4 regions of the Streptomyces sp. DSM 42067 genome follow, and region 1 is predicted to be linked to each of the others. Evidence: riboswitches for the same ligand, from Rfam matches in the RefSeq annotation. Region 1 holds a riboswitch; each other region holds the start of a gene.
The links. Region 1 has a riboswitch for cyclic di-AMP ahead of ACSMXV_RS07785 (C40 family peptidase). Riboswitches for the same ligand answer to the same signal wherever they lie in the genome.
Positions count from the first base shown of each region.

Region 2: another riboswitch for cyclic di-AMP. It lies ahead of ACSMXV_RS31030 (M23 family metallopeptidase); the one in region 1 lies ahead of ACSMXV_RS07785 (C40 family peptidase).
Region 3: another riboswitch for cyclic di-AMP. It lies ahead of ACSMXV_RS20900 (M23 family metallopeptidase); the one in region 1 lies ahead of ACSMXV_RS07785 (C40 family peptidase).
Region 4: another riboswitch for cyclic di-AMP. It lies ahead of ACSMXV_RS35910 (M23 family metallopeptidase); the one in region 1 lies ahead of ACSMXV_RS07785 (C40 family peptidase).

Region 1 covers NZ_CM147706.1:1,624,196-1,628,343, reverse strand. Annotated here, with positions in the region: gene ACSMXV_RS07800 (LysR family transcriptional regulator) at 1-294, opposite strand, end outside; partial or broken gene ACSMXV_RS07795 (LysE family translocator) at 446-1,068, shown strand; gene ACSMXV_RS07790 (DUF6328 family protein) at 1,037-1,705, opposite strand; gene ACSMXV_RS07785 (C40 family peptidase) at 1,819-2,292, opposite strand; cyclic di-AMP (ydaO/yuaA leader) riboswitch at 2,296-2,456, opposite strand; gene ACSMXV_RS07780 (hypothetical protein) at 3,063-3,371, opposite strand; gene ACSMXV_RS07775 (ATP-dependent Clp protease proteolytic subunit) at 3,379-4,029, opposite strand.
Region 2 covers NZ_CM147706.1:6,853,129-6,857,276, forward strand. Annotated here, with positions in the region: gene ACSMXV_RS31020 (M16 family metallopeptidase) at 1-560, shown strand, start outside; gene ACSMXV_RS31025 (M16 family metallopeptidase) at 557-1,942, shown strand; cyclic di-AMP (ydaO/yuaA leader) riboswitch at 2,225-2,418, shown strand; gene ACSMXV_RS31030 (M23 family metallopeptidase) at 2,432-3,241, shown strand; gene ACSMXV_RS31035 (GntR family transcriptional regulator) at 3,476-4,148, shown strand, end outside.
Region 3 covers NZ_CM147706.1:4,555,160-4,559,307, reverse strand. Annotated here, with positions in the region: gene ACSMXV_RS20920 (hypothetical protein) at 190-468, shown strand; partial or broken gene ACSMXV_RS20915 (subtype B tannase) at 559-695, shown strand; gene ACSMXV_RS20910 (nuclear transport factor 2 family protein) at 688-1,053, opposite strand; tRNA gene ACSMXV_RS20905 (tRNA-Met) at 1,447-1,520, shown strand; cyclic di-AMP (ydaO/yuaA leader) riboswitch at 2,463-2,607, shown strand; gene ACSMXV_RS20900 (M23 family metallopeptidase) at 2,619-3,758, shown strand; gene ACSMXV_RS20895 (PrsW family intramembrane metalloprotease) at 3,845-4,148, opposite strand, start outside.
Region 4 covers NZ_CM147706.1:8,021,892-8,026,039, reverse strand. Annotated here, with positions in the region: gene ACSMXV_RS35920 (TetR/AcrR family transcriptional regulator) at 1-460, shown strand, start outside; gene ACSMXV_RS35915 (SGNH/GDSL hydrolase family protein) at 669-1,460, opposite strand; gene ACSMXV_RS35910 (M23 family metallopeptidase) at 1,704-2,645, opposite strand; cyclic di-AMP (ydaO/yuaA leader) riboswitch at 2,648-2,828, opposite strand; gene ACSMXV_RS35905 (alpha-galactosidase) at 3,115-4,148, opposite strand, start outside.

The sequences.
Region 1 (4,148 bases):
GGTGCCCACTCGCAGTCGGCCGCCGGACAGGCCCGACAGCTGCGCCAGTTCGTGGCGGGCCCGGTCCATTTCGTCCAGCACCCGCCGCGCCCGCGCCACCAGCAGCTCTCCCGCGCCGGTCAGTCGCGTCCCGCGGTGGTGGCGCACCAGCAGCGCCGCGCCCGCCTCGCGCTCCAGCTTGGCGAGCTGCTGGGACAGCGCCGGCACCGTGTATCCCAGCCGTTCCGCGGCCCGGGTGATGGAACCGGCCTCCGAGACGGCCACGAGTGCCGCGAGCCGTGTGGGGTCGTACACGCTGCACCTCCCGAGGTGGCCAGCCTCGCGGACACGCGGCCGAGTGCGCGTGACTGAGCGGCGTGGACGAGCGAGGCTAAAGGGCTCCTTAAGGCTAGCTGAGGAAAGTCTGCATACCTACTGAAGGCTGGGAGGCGGCAGGCTGGTCGTCATGGATGCCCAACTGCTCGCCTTCACCGGTGTCGCCGCCGGCATGGTCGCCATGCCGGGGCCGACTTCACCGTCGTGGTGCGCAATGCCCTGGTGTCACGCCGCATGGGAGTGGCGTGTGCGCTGGGCATCGCGGGCGGACTGCTGTTCCACACCGCGCTCGCCGTCGCCGGAGTCGCGGCGGTCCTGGCGGCCGTGCCCGCGCTCTTCCGCGTGCTCCAGCTCATGGGCGGCGCCTATGTGCTGTACCTGGGCGTCCGTACCCTGCAGTCCGTTGCGCGGCCGAGCCCTGCGGAGGACGCCGGGGAGGAGAAGGCCACCGCGGGCGGGGGTCTGCGTCAGGGGTTCCTCACCAATGCGCTCAACCCGAAGGCGCCGATCACCTTCTTCAGCCTGCTACCCCAGTTCGTGCCCGCGGGCAGCCCCGCGATGCCGCGGACTCTGCTGCTCGCGCTGATCGTCGTCGTCCTCGGCCTGCTCTGGTTTCCGATGGTCGCGCTCCTGGTGGACCGGCTCGGCCGATGGCTGCGCAGACCGCGTGCGGCGCGCGCCGTCGCGGCGGTCACGGGCACCGCGCTGACCGCCCTGGGGATCAGCCTTCTCGCCGCTCCGCTGATGACCTGACACCCTCCGATGCCCCGATGTCTGCCGACGGCCCTCGGCGCTCCGCCGGCCTGACGTCCTCTGATCGCCCGATGTCCTCGTCCTCGTCGTCGTCCGTGCCCTCGTCGTCGTCCGCGTCCTTCGGCATGTTCACCGCCGACGCCGCCGCGCGCGCAGGTACCAGCTCGCGACGGACCACCCGCGGCAGTGCGCCCCACAGCCCCACGCACACCAGCAGTGTGCCCGCGCCCGCCAGGAAGCCGCCGACCCGGCCGAGCGTCACATCCACCACGAGCAGGACCGACCCGGTCAGTGCGAGAGCCAGCACCACCATGCCGGCCCGTGCGAGGTCCGAGGACCACCGCACGATCTGCGGTTTGGCGTGCTGCTGGAACAGCGATCGGTGCAGCGCGGCCGGCGCCGTGAACAGGGCGGCGGCCAGTACGGCCAGCAGCAGCGTGGTCACGTAGGTGACGCGCTGCAGCGTGTCGAGCGACGGGAAGCGGGGCGTGAACGCGAGTGTCAGCAGGAACGCGAAGAGGATCTGCACGCCCGTCTGCGTGACCCTCAGCTCCTGCAGCAGCTCGCTGAAGTTGCGGTCGGCGCGCTCGAAGCGGGTCTCGCGGCGCGCCGGCTGTCCGGAACGGTCCTCAGCCATACCTGACGAGTGACCTCCTCGGCGCTTCTCACGCACCCGGCGGGCGGCGGCCGAAGCCGGTCGGCCGCCGCCCGCCCGGCCGGGAGTACGCCATGAGCGCTCCGGCCGCGGGATCAGCGCACCCTGCCGTACCAGACGCTCTTCGTCCAGATCTTCTGCAGGCGCACCACGTCCCCGGACTTGGGTGAGTGCCAGATGCGTCCCTTACCGGCGTAGATGCCGACGTGGTACACGTACTTGCCGGAGTGGAAGAAGACCAGGTCTCCGGGGCGCGCTTGTTTCGCGGACAGGTGATGGGTCTTGTTGTACTGCTGGGCCGCGGTACGCGGCAGCTTCTTGCCCGCCTTCTTGAACGAGTAGAGCGTGAGTCCGGAGCAGTCGAACCGGCGCGGCCCGGTGGCTCCCCACCGGTACGGGGAGCCCTTCTTGGAAGCCGCGATCTTGAGTGCCTTGTTTGCGACCGTTGCGGCCTCCGCCTCGGAGGCGATGCCCGGAACCACGACGGTTCCGCCCAATGCGGCGAGTGTGAGCGCCGATGCGGTGCCGGCGCGGGCCATCAGAGACGGAAAACGATTGAGCGCAGTCATGCGCAGCCCTTCGTCAGCCGCCTGTGAAGGATGACCTGTCGGGTTCGGACAGGCGAAGATGCCCGGCCGCGTGGTGCGGCTTCACCCCAAGGGCCTCCCGGAGCGTGTCCGGGCTGCCCGCCGTGCTGGGTCCTCCACTCCTGCCGATCCACCGATGTCGACCTGGCATCCGGACGGCGGCAGGACTCGGCGTCCGCCCGGACCGCCCCGCCGCGGCGGCGGGGGCTTGTCGTCGGAAGGGATCTTCACGCACACATGGCCTGAAATCCGAGTCGAACCGGCGATGTGTGAAGCTCCTCACCACGCACCCGTTCGGGTGGACAGGCGAGTTTGCGAATGACCGGCGAAGGGCCCGACGAACGCCGGACCAGCACCGAAAGGCAACATTCCGATCGTCGCGTACGCATGTTGCGCAAGTTTGCCGACCGAAAATGTCTATCGCTTTCTACGCCGATCGAGGGTAGCCCGACTGGGCCGTTTCAAATCCGGTCCGGACGGTCCCGCGAAGCATCACGGCGCGGTCGATGGGATGGTGAGGGCTCGTCGGGGCCACTGGGGGGTCCCTGCCGGGCATCGTGCGGTCACCGGTGGGGTGTCCTGTCGGGCATCGTGCGGTCACCGGTCGGGATCCGCTGTGGGGCACAGTGCGGTCCCTGGTCGGGCTTGTCCGGCCCTCACGCGGTCCGTGATCGGCCCTGACGCGGTACGCGATCGGCCCTGACCGGTCGTCAAACCATCTCGAATCGACGTGATCCGGTCCCGTGCCGGAATCAATCGCTCCTGGGCGGCGGCACGGTGACCCGCGCCGCGCGGCGTTCCCCGTCCAGCACCCGCAGGGCACGCGCAAGCGTCGGCGTATGCACCTCGGTCTCTCCCCGCTGATGCATCAGTGCCAACGCGTCCCGGAGCGCCGCCGCCGCGCCCACCAGCGCCTGAGCCGCACGCAGCCCGCCGTAGGTGTCGTGGGCGCGCGCCGGGTTGATCCGGCCCAGCAGGTCGACCACTTCGAGGTAACGGTCGATCAGTTCGCCCTCGGCGCGGGTCAGCGCGGGCAAGGGCGGCAGTTCGGGTGGCAGCATCGGCGGCTCACCTCGCGCCGTGTGGCGCCAGCGACGCCTTGCGGCTGGGGATGATCCGGTCCACGAGCCCGTACTCGACGGCGTCCCGCGCGTCGAGGATCTTGTCCCGCTCGATGTCCGAGCGGATGCGCTCCAGGCTCTGCCCGGTGTGGCGCTGCAGCATCTCCTCCAGCAGCTCACGCGTGCGCATCATCTCGCGCGCCTGGATCGCCAGGTCGTCCGCCTGCCCCTGCACGGGCTCCGAGAGCGACGGCTGGTGGATCAGCACGCGCGCGCCGGGCAGCGCGAACCGCTTGCCGGGCGTGCCGGCGGCCAGCAGTACCGCGGCCGCGGATGCGGCCTGGCCCAGGCAGATGGTCTCCACGTCGCAGCTGACGTACTGCATCGTGTCGTAGAGCGCCGTCATCGCGCTGAACGAGCCGCCGGGCGAATTGATGTACAGCGAGATGTCGCGGTCCGGCGCCGTGTACTCGAGGTGCATGAACTGCGCCATCACGTCGTTCGCGGACGTGTCGTCGATCGGCGTCCCGAGGAAGACGATCCGCTCCTCCAGGAGCTTCGAGTACGGATCGAGGGTCCGATGGCCCGCCGTCGTGCGCTCGGTGAACTCGGGCAGGACATAGCGGGCCGTCGGGCCGGTACCGGTCGGTCGGTTCATGGCAGGCGCCTCCTCATGGCGGGGCCTCGGCGGAGGTCTCGCCGCGACGTTGATCACGACGTTCATGTGGTGGCCATGCGGTCCCGTACGCAGGCCTGTGCAGCAGAACCAGCTCTGTA
Region 2 (4,148 bases), 5.2 Mb from region 1:
AGGACGGCACGCGCGCGTGCGACGCGGCCGACCTGGCGCTCACCGTCCTCGGCGGCGGCGAGTCCTCGCGGCTCTACAACCGGCTCGTACGCCGTGACCGCACCGCCGTCGCGGCGGGATTCGGCCTGCTCAGGCTGGCCGGAGCCCCGTCGCTGGGCTGGCTGGACGTGAAGACGTCCGGCGATGTGGAGGTCCCGGTCATCGAGGCAGCCGTCGACGAGGAGCTGGCCCGGTTCGCCCAGGAGGGCCCCACGCCGGAGGAGATGGAGCGCGCCCAGGCACAGTTGGAGCGCGAGTGGCTGGACCGGCTCGGCACGGTCGCGGGCCGCGCCGACGAACTCTGCCGGTACGCCGTTCTGTTCGGTGACCCTCAGCTCGCCCTGACCGCCGTCAAGCGCGTCCTGAAGGTCACCCCGGAGGAGGTCCGAGACGTCGCCAGGGCCCGCCTGCGGCCCGACAACCGCGCGGTGCTCGTCTACGAACCTCTCGCGCATCCTGAAACCGCGGACGAGACCGCCGAGGACACCGACGAGACCGCAGACGAGGAGGCGGCGAAGTGACCGAGGCCGCGACCATGGAATTCCACCCGCAGCCGCAGGCCGGGCCCGCCAGGCCCTGGGCCTTCCCGGCGCCCGACCGCACCACCCTCGACAACGGCCTCACGGTGCTGCGCTGCCATCGCCCCGGCCAGCACGTCGTCGCTGTCGAGATCCTCCTCGACAGCCCGCTGGACGCCGAGCCCGCCGGCCTGGACGGCGTCGCCACGATCATGGCCCGTGCCTTCTCCGAGGGCACCGACAAGCACTCCGCCGAGGAGTTCGCTGCCGAGCTGGAGCGCTGCGGCGCCACGCTCGACTCGCACGCCGACCACCCTGGCGTACGGCTCTCGCTCGAAGTCCCCGTCTCCCGGCTGCCGAAGGCCCTCGGCCTGCTCGCCGACGCGCTCAGGGCGCCCGCGTTCGCGGACAGCGAGGTCGAGCGGCTGGTGCGCAACCGGCTCGACGAGATCCCGCACGAGACCGCCAACCCGGCCCGCCGCGCGGCCAAGGAGCTCTCCAAGGGGCTGTTCCCGGCGGAATCGCGCATGTCCCGCCCCCGCCAGGGTACGGAGGAGACGGTCGCGGGCATCGACTCGGCGGCCGTGCGTGCCTTCTACGAGAAGCACGTACGCCCCGCCACGGCCACCGCCGTCGTGGTGGGCGACCTCTCCGGCACCGACCTGGACGCACTCCTCGCGGACTCCCTCGGCACCTGGACCGGCTCGTCCGCCGAGCCCCGCCCCGTGCCGCCGGTGACCGCCGACGACACCGGGCGCGTCGTCATCGTGGACCGCCCCGGCGCGGTCCAGACGCAGCTGCTCATCGGCCGTATCGGCCCGGACCGGCACGACCGCGTCTGGCCGGCCCAGGTGCTCGGCACCTACTGCCTGGGCGGCACGCTCACCTCTCGCCTGGACCGCGTCCTGCGCGAGGAGAAGGGATACACCTACGGCGTAAGGGCGTTCGGGCAGGTTCTGCGCTCCGCGCCGGACGGCAGCGGCGCCGCGATGCTCGCCATCAGCGGCTCGGTCGACACCCCGAACACGGGCCCTGCGCTGGACGACCTGTGGAAGGTGCTGCGTACGCTCGCCGCCGAAGGTCTCACGGACGCCGAGCGCGACGCCGCCGTGCACAACCTCGTCGGCGTCGCCCCGCTCAAGTACGAGACCGCGGCAGTCGTTGCGGGCACGCTGGCCGACCAGGTCGAGCAGCACCTCCCTGACGACTTCCAGGCGCAGCTGTACCAGCAGCTCGCCGCGACCGGCACCGTCGAGGCCACGGCGGCGGTTGTCAGCGCCTTCCCGGTGGACCGCCTGGTGACCGTTCTCGTGGGTGACGCCTCCCAGATCGAGGAGCCGGTCAGGGCGCTCGGAATCGGTGAAGTGACGGTTGTCACGGGCTAAGCGGCCCCGTCCGCGCGGCGCGGACGGGGCCGCTTAGCCCGCACAGGCCCCGCACAGCCCGCACAGGGCCCCACACGGACCTGCACAGGGCCCCACACGGACCCGAAGAGACCCCGGTGGCTGCAGAGCCACCGGGGTTCTCGTTTGTCCGAAATGTAGCGGAGGTTGCCTGTCTGCCCTGTGGGATGCACTACAAATCCCATGCTGCGTTTGTTGATTGAAAGATGTCCCGTTTAGCGTCGGTCCGGCTGTTCGTCAGGCAGTGCGCCGCGCCGCGGCACCGGACAGTCATCGCCGAGTCCCCGGACGGCGTGAGCCAGGGGAGCCGGGGACCCACCCTCCCGTCGACTTCGACGCAGGAGGAGCCCAAGTCCCTGGGGTGAATCGGGGGCCCTTGAGTCGTATCGAGGGAGCCCGTAGGAGACCTTCCTGCTCCGAACCCGTCAGCTAACCCGGTAGGCGAGAAGGAAGGAAAGGACCAGCCACTACATGGCGTTCACACGCGCCACCGGGAAGCATCGTCGTCCGAGCCTGCCCCAGCGCCTCAAGGGCCTGGGAGGTACCCCCATCACCCGCAGGACCGCAAGCGCGGCACGTGTCGCGGCACTCACCACCACCGGCGTCATCGCCGGCTTCGCCACCCCGGCCCAGGCTGCCGATGCCTCCGTCGAGCAGACCGGGCTGATCCAGGCCGTCACCCTCGGCGAGTCCGTCGCTGACAAGATCGACGCTCAGGCCGTCGCACAGCAGCAGGCCGCCGAGGAGGCCGCCGCCAAGAAGAAGGCCGCCGAGGAGAAGCGCAAGGCCGAGGCGAAGGCCAAGAAGGAGCGCGAGGCCAAGGAGCGTGCGGCCAAGGAGCGCGCCGCCCGCGAGGCCGAGCGCAAGCGCCTCAACTCCTACGTCAGCCCGATCGCCGGCTCCTATGTCTCCACCGGCTACAAGGCGGGCGGGTCGCTGTGGTCGTCCGGCAGCCACACCGGCGTCGACTTCCACGCAGCGTCCGGTACGGCGGTCCGCGCTGTCGGCTCCGGCACCGTCGTCACCGCAGGCTGGGGCGGTTCGTATGGGTACGAGGTCGTCATCAAGATGAACGACGGCACGTACACCCAGTACGGTCACCTGTCGTCCATCGCCGTCTCCGTCGGCCAGACGGTCACGCCGGGCCAGCGGATAGCCCTCTCCGGCGCAACCGGCAACGTGACCGGAGCGCACCTGCACTTCGAGGTCCGGACCACCGAGGAGTACGGCTCGGACATCGACCCGCTCACCTATCTGCGCTCGCACGGCGTGAAGGTCTGACGCGAGAGCGGACGCGCGTGAAGCACTGACCGGAGAACGGACCGGGCAGAACGCCCCGCTTCATGGAAGCCCCGGCTCATCGAGCCGGGGCTTTCGTCGTTTCCGAGCGCCGATTTGTCCAAAAAATATCCATGGATTCCAGCCCGCCGTCGGAAATTCCCGCCCGCTGCAATAGAGTCAGTCAACAGGCGTCAATCGACCGCGTTTCGCGGGGATTAAGGCGGAGGTCCGGTCATGCACATTCCCGCGCACTCGGTATGCACGGCCATCCGGGATGACATCGTCGCGGGTGTCTACGAGCGCGGCAGCCGTCTCACCGAGGAACTGCTCGCGCGCCGGTACGGGGTGTCCCGTGTCCCGGTGCGCGAGGCCCTGCGCACGCTGGAGGCGGAAGGATTCGTCGTCACCCGCAGGCATGCGGGCGCCTGTGTCGCCGAGCCCACCGAGCAGGAGGCCGCCGACGTGCTGGAGATCCGTACGCTGCTCGAGCCGCTCGGCGCTGCGCGCGCGGCACAGCGTCGTACCGAGGCGCATCTGAAGGTGCTGCGTGGCCTGGTCCGACTGGGCCAGGAGCGCGCCAGGCGGGGCCACAGCGAAGATCTGCGGTCGCTGGGCGGCTGGTTCCACGAGACGCTCGCGCAGGCCTCGGGCAGCCCGGGGCTGACGTCGCTGCTCACTCAGCTCCGGCACAAGATCGCCTGGATGTACACAGTCGAGACCCCCGCCCATCCCGTGGAGGCGTGGGCCGAGCACGGCGCGATCGTCGACGCCGTGGCCCGCGGTGACGCCGAACGGGCGCGGTCGCTGACCACCCTGCACACAGAACGGTTCAGCGCCGCCCACCGGCTCCGTTTTCCGGATCGCGGAGACCGTGTGAGGGGTTCGCAACACGCCGTAAACACTGTGA
Region 3 (4,148 bases), 2.9 Mb from region 1:
CAGGGTCGCAACCCTGGGGGCACGCCCCCGGTCGGCTGGTTCGCGTCCAGCGGGGACCTCGGATACAGAGACGTGCTCCTCGTATGCGCCGGGCGACGCCGGCGACCGCGCCGCTCCTCCCTTGCGGCTGCGGCCACCCATCTCGTGCCGCTGAGAGCGCGGGATGATGGAAGGAGAGGAGCATTCACCATGCGAGCACAACGCGCGAGGCGTCTCGTCGCAGTGTCCGCGGCCAGCGTTCTGATGGCCGGCAGCGCTGCGATCAGCGCAGCAGGCACGGCCGCAGCAGCAACCCCTGCCGTGGACACTCATGTGACCACCAACCACTGCGATCGCGGTTACTGGGGCGGACGCTGCTTCGATCACCGCGATCACCGCGATCACCGCGATCACCGATTCGACCACCGATTCGATCATCGCTTCGACCACCGCTTCGATCACGGCTTCGTGATCATCGTCGTGGGCTAGCAGGGGCCGCGCCCGGGTCGGCTTTGGCCGGCTCGGGCGCTGTCGCGTATGTTGACGCTGCGCGCGCGGGGGGTTACGCGTCGTCGGTAGCCGGGCGCGCACGGCCGGACCCTCACCGGCTCGGACGGCACCTACTACCGCAGGGCCCCGGCCGCCATAGTCGACCTGAAGGCCGCCGTCCGGTACTGCGAGCCAACAAGGGCCGTATCCCCGGCCGTCCTACTCGTCCCACGCCTGGATCAGCGTCTGATCGACGATCTTGCCGTCTCGTAGCGACATCATGGAGCTGGCCAGCACCTTGACGCCGTCCGGGTACTCGCAGGACTCGGTGAAGGCGACGTGGTCGCCCTGGACCACGCACTGTTCCAGCTTGTGGGTCATCTCGCGGCCGTAGATGTCGTTCAGCATCTCGCTGATCTGGTTGCGGCCGTGCTTGATCAGTGGGTGGCTGGGCTGCGTGTTGCGGTCGACGACGCGGACTTCCGCATCGTCCGCGTAGAGCGACAGGAGCGTGTCCGCGTTGTGGCCTTCGATGCCCTGGCGCAGGATTTCGGTGTCGAAGGCGGGGCTCGCCGAGGTGCCCATGGTGACCTCCTTCTGACCCTTCTGACCCTTCTGACCCCTCCTTCGAGGCTCCTCCGCGGGATGGGCCACGGCAACCGGTGCCGGTGCCACAACCGCTCGCCCGGCCTTCGCGTGGCCATATCCGCCCGCCCGGCCGCCGCGGGGCCTTCGCCCGGCCTCCGCGGGGCCGCCGGCCGAGGGCAGGGGAAGGCCGGCGGCCCCTCCCGCACAACCGGTGCGCGGCCCGGTGCACGACCGGTGCGCCTGCGTTGTGCGGGTCCGCCGTCAGTGGACCGCCGCCGTTTGCGCGCCGGGAGCGTGCGAGTGGAACCGGCGTGAGTGCGCGGTTCACACGGGGCGCGAACCGGGCTGGTCAAAGGTGTCCCGCGCATGGCGTACACTTGTACTTACCGACGCGGGGTGGAGCAGCTCGGTAGCTCGCTGGGCTCATAACCCAGAGGTCGCAGGTTCAAATCCTGTCCCCGCTACTGAAGCCCGAGGGGCCGGAACCAGATGTGGTTCCGGCCCCTCGGCGTGTTGCAGGCGCATTGAGCCGCGGTGCTCACTCCGGCGGCCCACCACAGGTCGCCACCCGTGCCGCGGCGGGAATGCCGTGAGTGGGACGCGGCGACGGGCGCGGACGTGGACGCGGCAGGAGACGAGCGGTGCGGAAGCGAGGAGGGCGCGACGCAGGGGAGCACGGCGGCGAGCCCGACCGGGAACGTGGCTGGGCAGACGGCTGGGACGCCGGAGAGGGCGTAGGGGCGGGGCGGGACGACGAGCGGCGGGCGTTTGCGATCGTCCGGACCTTCGTGCGGTTCCTGCCCGCGTTGCTCATCGTCGCCGGGACCCTCTACGACGTCCTCATGCCGTCGGCCTTCACGGGGGCGCCCCTCTTGACCGCAGCCCCGCTGGTCGCCGCCGCTCTCTACTCGCTCCGCGGCACGGTGGTGGCGGGGAGCGCCTCGCTCGTCGCCGTGCTCGCCGTGCGCCTGCACCCCGGCGCTTCTTCGAGGGTCCGCACGCCATGCTGGCCTCCCTCGCGGCGGAGGTGCGCCGGCACAGCGGTGGCGGGATGGGGGACGACATGGTGCTGCTGGCGGTACGGCGCCCGTGAGCATCGCGGTGTCGGTGAGCATCGCGGTGTCGGTGAGCGGTGCGGCGTCCGTGAGCGGTACGGCGTCTGGGAGCGGGCCGACCACATCACCTTCCGTGACCGAACGACCCCCCTCCGCATAACAACTGACACACCGTCAAGTAAGTGCCCGATGCGGCCGGGCGGTCAACTCGCCCGATTCCGCCCGGTCCCGCCCTGTTAAGTCCAGACCAAAGCGTTAACGATCAGCCGGAACGGCTTGGAATTCAGTACCCCCGTCTATTAACGTTCGATAACGCAGCGCGGTCGTCCCAGCCGTCACAAGAGGCGGCTCCGTGCGCACGCGCCGAATCCCGTAAGGGAACCGGGGAACCACCAACTTGGGGTGAATCGGGCGCCTTTACCGCAAAAGGCGTTCGTAGGAGACCTTCCTGCTCCGAACCCGTCAGCTAACCCGGTAGGCGAGAAGGAAGGAAAGGAGCGCGCCCCAGTGGCGTCCAACCCGCCTGCCCCGCAACCCCCGTTCGCGCCGTACGACCCTGACGGCGCCGGCTTCGACACCGGAACCGGCACGGGCTTCGACACAGCAACCAGCACCGGATTCGACAGAGGAACCGGCAGCGGCTTCGACACGGGCACCGGCTTCGGCCCCGGCTTCCGCCAGGGCGAGGGGCCCTGGGAGGAATGGAACCCCACTGAGGAGTCCGTCCGGCCCGTCCGCGGTCGGCACCGTGTCATCAAGCAGCGCGGCGGAGGCCTCGCGCGCAGCTCCACGGTTCTCGGTGTGGGAGTCATCGCCGCCGTCGGCGCGGGCGGCATCGCCACCGCGCAGGGCGGCAAGCCGCCGGTGCAGATATCGATGCCCGACCTGTCGTCGGTCACCGAGTCCCTGCCCGGCGTGAGTTCCCTGGTGTCCGACTCGTCGGACTCCGGCACCAACGCCGTCGCGCCCCTCACCGGAGCCGGCGTCACCGCCACCGACGCGGAGCAGGGCACCACGGACGCCGGTGAGGCACTGCGCGCCCGCATCATGCAGCAGGCCGAGCAGCAGCAGGACCAGGCGGAGAGCGCGGCCGCGAAGGCCGCCGAGGAGGCCGCCGCCAAGCAGGCCGCCGAAGAAGCGGCCAAGGAGCGGGAAGCGGCCGAGGCCAAGGCCGCCGCCGAGAAGAAGGCGGCGGAGGAGGAGGCCAGGCGCAAGGCCGAGGCGGAGCGCCTCGCCAAGCTCGCCGCGAGCTACGCCCTCCCCACGTCCTCGTACACTCTGACCTCGCAGTTCGGCGACGCGGGTTCGCTGTGGTCCTCCGGCTACCACACCGGCGTTGACTTCGCGGCCCCCACGGGGACGCCGCTCAAGGCCGTCCACACCGGCACGGTGAAGGAGGCCGGCTGGTCCGGCTCGTACGGCTACCGCACGGTGCTGGAGCTCGAGGACGGCACGGAGATCTGGTACTGCCACCAGTCCTCGATCAGCGTGAGCGTCGGCCAGAAGGTCACCACGGGCGACGTCATCGGCCGCGTGGGCGCCACCGGCAACGTCACCGGCGCGCATCTGCACCTCGAGATCCACCCGGGCGGAGGCGACGGGGTCGACCCGCTCGCCTGGCTGCGCAGCAAGGGCCTGACCCCCTGACGGGAATGGGCCTGAATCCCTGACGGGAATGGGCCTGAATCCCTGACGGGAACGGGCCCAACTCCCAACGGACCTGATAAGGCGCGTCAGGAACGGTAGGGGTTGTACGCGGGATATGGCGCGATGCCGCCGTACGGAACCTGTCCGTACGGCGGCATCGCGCCGTACGGGACCTGCCCCTGCGGATGCCCGTACGGGAGAACGTACGGCGGGACCACCTCCGGCGCCGTCGCCGCGGCCGCGTGGGCCAGCGCGGGCCGTGCCACGTCCTTGCGCCGCCACAGCTCGTGCAGCAGCTCCCGTTCCCGTACGACGAAATCGGATCCCGCGCGGCCACGGCGCCCCCGGTGACGCAGGAACGCCAGAGACGTCGCATACGCCTCGTACTCC
Region 4 (4,148 bases), 6.4 Mb from region 1:
GGAACAGCTGGTCGCCGCCGCGTTCACACATGCCGCCGAGGGCGATCTCGCGCATCTGCGCAGGCTGCTGGGCAGACGCACGACGGCGGTACGCCGCCTGCGTACCGCCGTCCGCTGGTACGCGCCGACCGGGCAGGCCAAGGGGTGGCGGCTGTGGATCGAGGGCTGGGCGGGGGCCCTGCGCGATCCCGCGCTGCGCGAGGTGACGCGCGGTCTCGACCAGCAGTGGAAGGCGGCGCTCGCCGAGGTGATCGCGGAGGGCGTGGCGGCCGACGAGTTCCGCTGCCCGGACCCCATGGCCGCGGCCCTGCGTCTGACCGCGCTGCTGGACGGGCTCGCGGTCCAGATGACTGCCTACGACGGCACGCTGTCCCGTGCGCGCATGACGAAGTGGGTCGACGAGGCTCTCGCCCGGGAACTGGGCCTTGAGCGGAAGGCGTTGATGGCTACGGCACGGTGACCCGCCGGGCGGGCCCCACGGTTCCGGACGCACCCCGGCGCCGGACGCGCCCCGGCTCCGGGCCGGAGGCCCGTGACGGGGCTCAGGCCGTACGTGACGAACCCACCGTCGTGGGGTTGTGCCCACCATTGTGCCCACCCGTTCCCCAGCGGAACGACTGCCCACAACGCTCACCGCACCCCCGGTCCCCAAGACCCCCGAGATGCCCCTACAGAGGCAGCAGATCCGGTCTCTTCGCCTCGACGTGGTCCCCGGAGGACTCGCCGCGCAGCCGCCGTCCGATCCACGGCACGAGGTACTCGCGGGCCCAGTGGATCGTGTCGCGGCGCACATCGAGGGAGCCGCGCGGCGGTTCCGGGGGCCAGGGCTGGTCCGGGTCGGCGGGCACCTCGAGTCCGAGCACCTGTGCGGCGCGCAGGGCGACACGGGTGTGGCCCTCGGGCGACAGGTGCAGCCGGTCGGGGTCCCAAGCCCTGCGGTCCTGGATGGTCTTGAGCGACCACAGGTCGAGGACGGGGAACCCGTACCGGTCGGCGATGGCCCGCAAGTGCAGGTTGTACGTGGCGATCTTGCCGCGCAGGTGCTTCAGCACGGGTACGCCGCGAGTGTCGAAGCCCGTGGCGATCAGGACGCTGCCCGCGGCCGACGCGAGGTCGGCGACGGCCCGCTCGAAGCGTTCCGCGACGTCGTCGGGGTCGGTGCCGGGCCGGATGATGTCGTTGCCGCCTGCGCAGAACGTCACGAGGTCGGGGGCGAGTTCCTTGGCCCGCGGGACCTGTTCCGCGACGATCTGGTCGAGGAGCCTGCCGCGTACGGCGAGATTGGCGTAGCGGAAGGTGTGCTCCGGGACCCGGTCGTCGAGGAGGACGGCGAGCCGGTCGGCCCAGCCGACGAAGTGCCCGCCGGGACCGGGGTCTCCGACACCTTCCGTGAAGCTGTCGCCGACCGCTGCGTAGGACCTGATCACGTCACTGGTGAGGAATGTCGACTCTGCTGCCACGTCGGCATATCTTTCACCTCGCTAAGTGACCTACGCCACCGTAGGCAGGGGTTGACGGCGGGTGAGATATGCCACTCGTCAAGATTCGCCCAAGCCAGGAATAGAGCCCAGCCGTTCATAGAGGCAGGGTCGCCGCGGCTCACGGACGAGACGACGTGCGCCCGGCCAGGACACACCATGGGGCGGTGCGGGGCCTGACCGGGCCTCGTCGATCGGTGTCGGTCTGTCGCAACCGAGGTGGCGTCAGATGGAGACGCCGTGCTGGCGCAGGTACGCCAGCGGGTCGACGTCGGAGCCGTAGTCCGGCGTGGTGCGGATCTCGAAGTGCAGGTGCGGGCCCGTGCTGTTGCCCGTGGAGCCGGAGAGCCCGATCTGCTGTCCCGCGGTCACGGTCTGGCCGGCCGAGACGGAGAGGGCGGACAGGTGGGCGTACTGCGCGTACAGACCGTCGCTCAGCTGGATGACGACCTGGTTGCCATACGAACCGGCCCAGCCGGCGGAGACGACAGTGCCTGCGCCGACGGCCTTGAGGCTGGTGCCGGTCGGGGCCACGAAGTCCACACCGGTGTGGTAGCCGCTCGACCACATGCTGCCCGACTGGCGGTAGGGCGTGCTCATGGTGGCGCCGGGGATCGGCGCGGTGAAGGCGGAGGTGGTCGTGGCTGCCGTGTCCGCGGGCGCCGTGTTGGTGGCCGTGGTGGTCGCCGTGGGAGCAGTGGAGGTCGTGGACGCCTTTTCGGCAGGCGCCTTGGAGGCGGCAGCGGCCGGGGCCTTGGACGCGGAAGCGGAGGCCGAGTCGTCGGAGGCGGCGGCCTTGCCGTCGACGACGAGCTTGAGGCCCGCGCGGATCTTTGTGGGGTCGGCGCCGATGGCCTTGCGGTTGTCCTTGTAGAGCTTCTTCCAGCCGCCGGCGACCTTCTGCTCCCTGGCGATGCCGGCGAGGCAGTCGCCCGACTTCACCGTATACGTCTTCTTCGCGGCCGACTTGGCGGCGGCGGCCGCGACGGCGGCCTTTCCGGAAACGGACTGGACCGCGGACTGCGGGGCGGTCTGTGCGGGAGCGGCAAACGCGCCCGTGGCGCCGATGAGCGGCAGTGCGAGTGCGGCACTCCCCGCGCTGAAGGCGGCTATGGAGCGGGTGAAGCGCAGGGACTTGGAACGGCGGTTCTTACCGGTCGCGGGCATGGCGAATTCCTCTCCGGCGCCTGCGAGGTGAGCTGTCGGGTTCGGACTGGAGATGTCCGGCCGCGTTTTGGCGCGACTTCACCCCAAGCTGGTCCGGATACCCGGAACCGGCGTTCTACCTGTGGGATCCCCCGCTCCTGCCATACACGTTGTGTGAGTGGGGATTCCGGGCGATGGCAGGATTCGGCGTCCGCCCGGATCGACCGTGACCGTAAGCGAGTCGGAATGGCGGACACAAGCGTGGTTATTCCAGCGGGATTCCGGTTCTTGATCCTTCCCCGGAAATTCCGGTCACTGTCCGTGGATTAACGATCTCCGCATTCCGGCCAACCCCCCGGAAATTCAGGGGCGGTCACGAAAGGGAGATCGCCACCCACCGTCACCAATATGATCCTGCTCACGGCATGCCACTCATGACGCCTTATTGCAGGGCGAGTTAGAGCCAATGACCCAAAGAGGACTAAATCGGTCAGATGCGACGCAGACGGATAACTGCCGCATCCAGGTCGCCATGCAGCCCGGTCCGCAGACCGTGGTGCAGCAGCACCGCACCCCGATGCACCGCGCCGGTCTCGAGGCACTCGTACGACCCGGCGGGATCGAGCCCTCGCAGCCTGACCGCCGGGGGCGCCTCGCCGTAGTGCTGGGCCCCCAACCACGCCAGGACTACGGCCTCGTCCCCGAGGACGTACTGCACCGCGCTCAGCCCGCCCTCCGGCGCCCTCAGCCGGTAGAGGTCGCCGCGCTGCACGACGGGGCGGATCTCCTTGTAGAGATCCACCCACCGACGGGCCTCGGCGAGCTCCTCGTCGCTCCACTCGGTGAGGTCGCCGCCGACCCCGAGCACCCCGGCCATGGCACTGACGAAGCGGAAGCGCAACGAGCTCACACGGTCATTGAGCTGGACGTTCGGGCTGTCGGTGACCCAGGCCGCCATGACCCGCGCGGGGTGCACCTGAGTGAAGCCGTACTGGATGGCGAGCCGGTCCAGCGGGTCGGTGTTGTCGGAGGTCCACACCTGGTCCGTGCGCGCCATGATGCCGAGATCGACCCGGCCGCCACCGCCCGAGCAGGACTCGAACGCCACTCCCGGGTGCGCGGCCCGCAGCCGGTCCAACAACCCATAGAGCGCATGCACATGCGCGTTCCACAGCCTCTGCGGATACGGTTCCCCCGGCCACCCGGCATCCGTGAAGCAGCGATTGAAGTCCCACTTCACATAGTCGATCGGCGCGCTGCTCAGCAGGGTGTCCAGCTGCTCCCACAGATACTGCTGGACGTCCTCGCGGGCGAGGTTCAGGACCAGCTGGTTGCGGAACTCCGTCCGCGTACGGCCGGGGAAGTGCTGCACCCAGTCGGGGTGGGCGCGATACAGATCACTGTCGGCGTTGACCATCTCCGGCTCGACCCAGATGCCGAACTGCATGCCCAGGGCGTGCACGTCGTCGGCGAGCGGCTTCAGCCCGTGCGGGAAGCGGTCCGGGTTGGGCGTCCAGTCGCCCA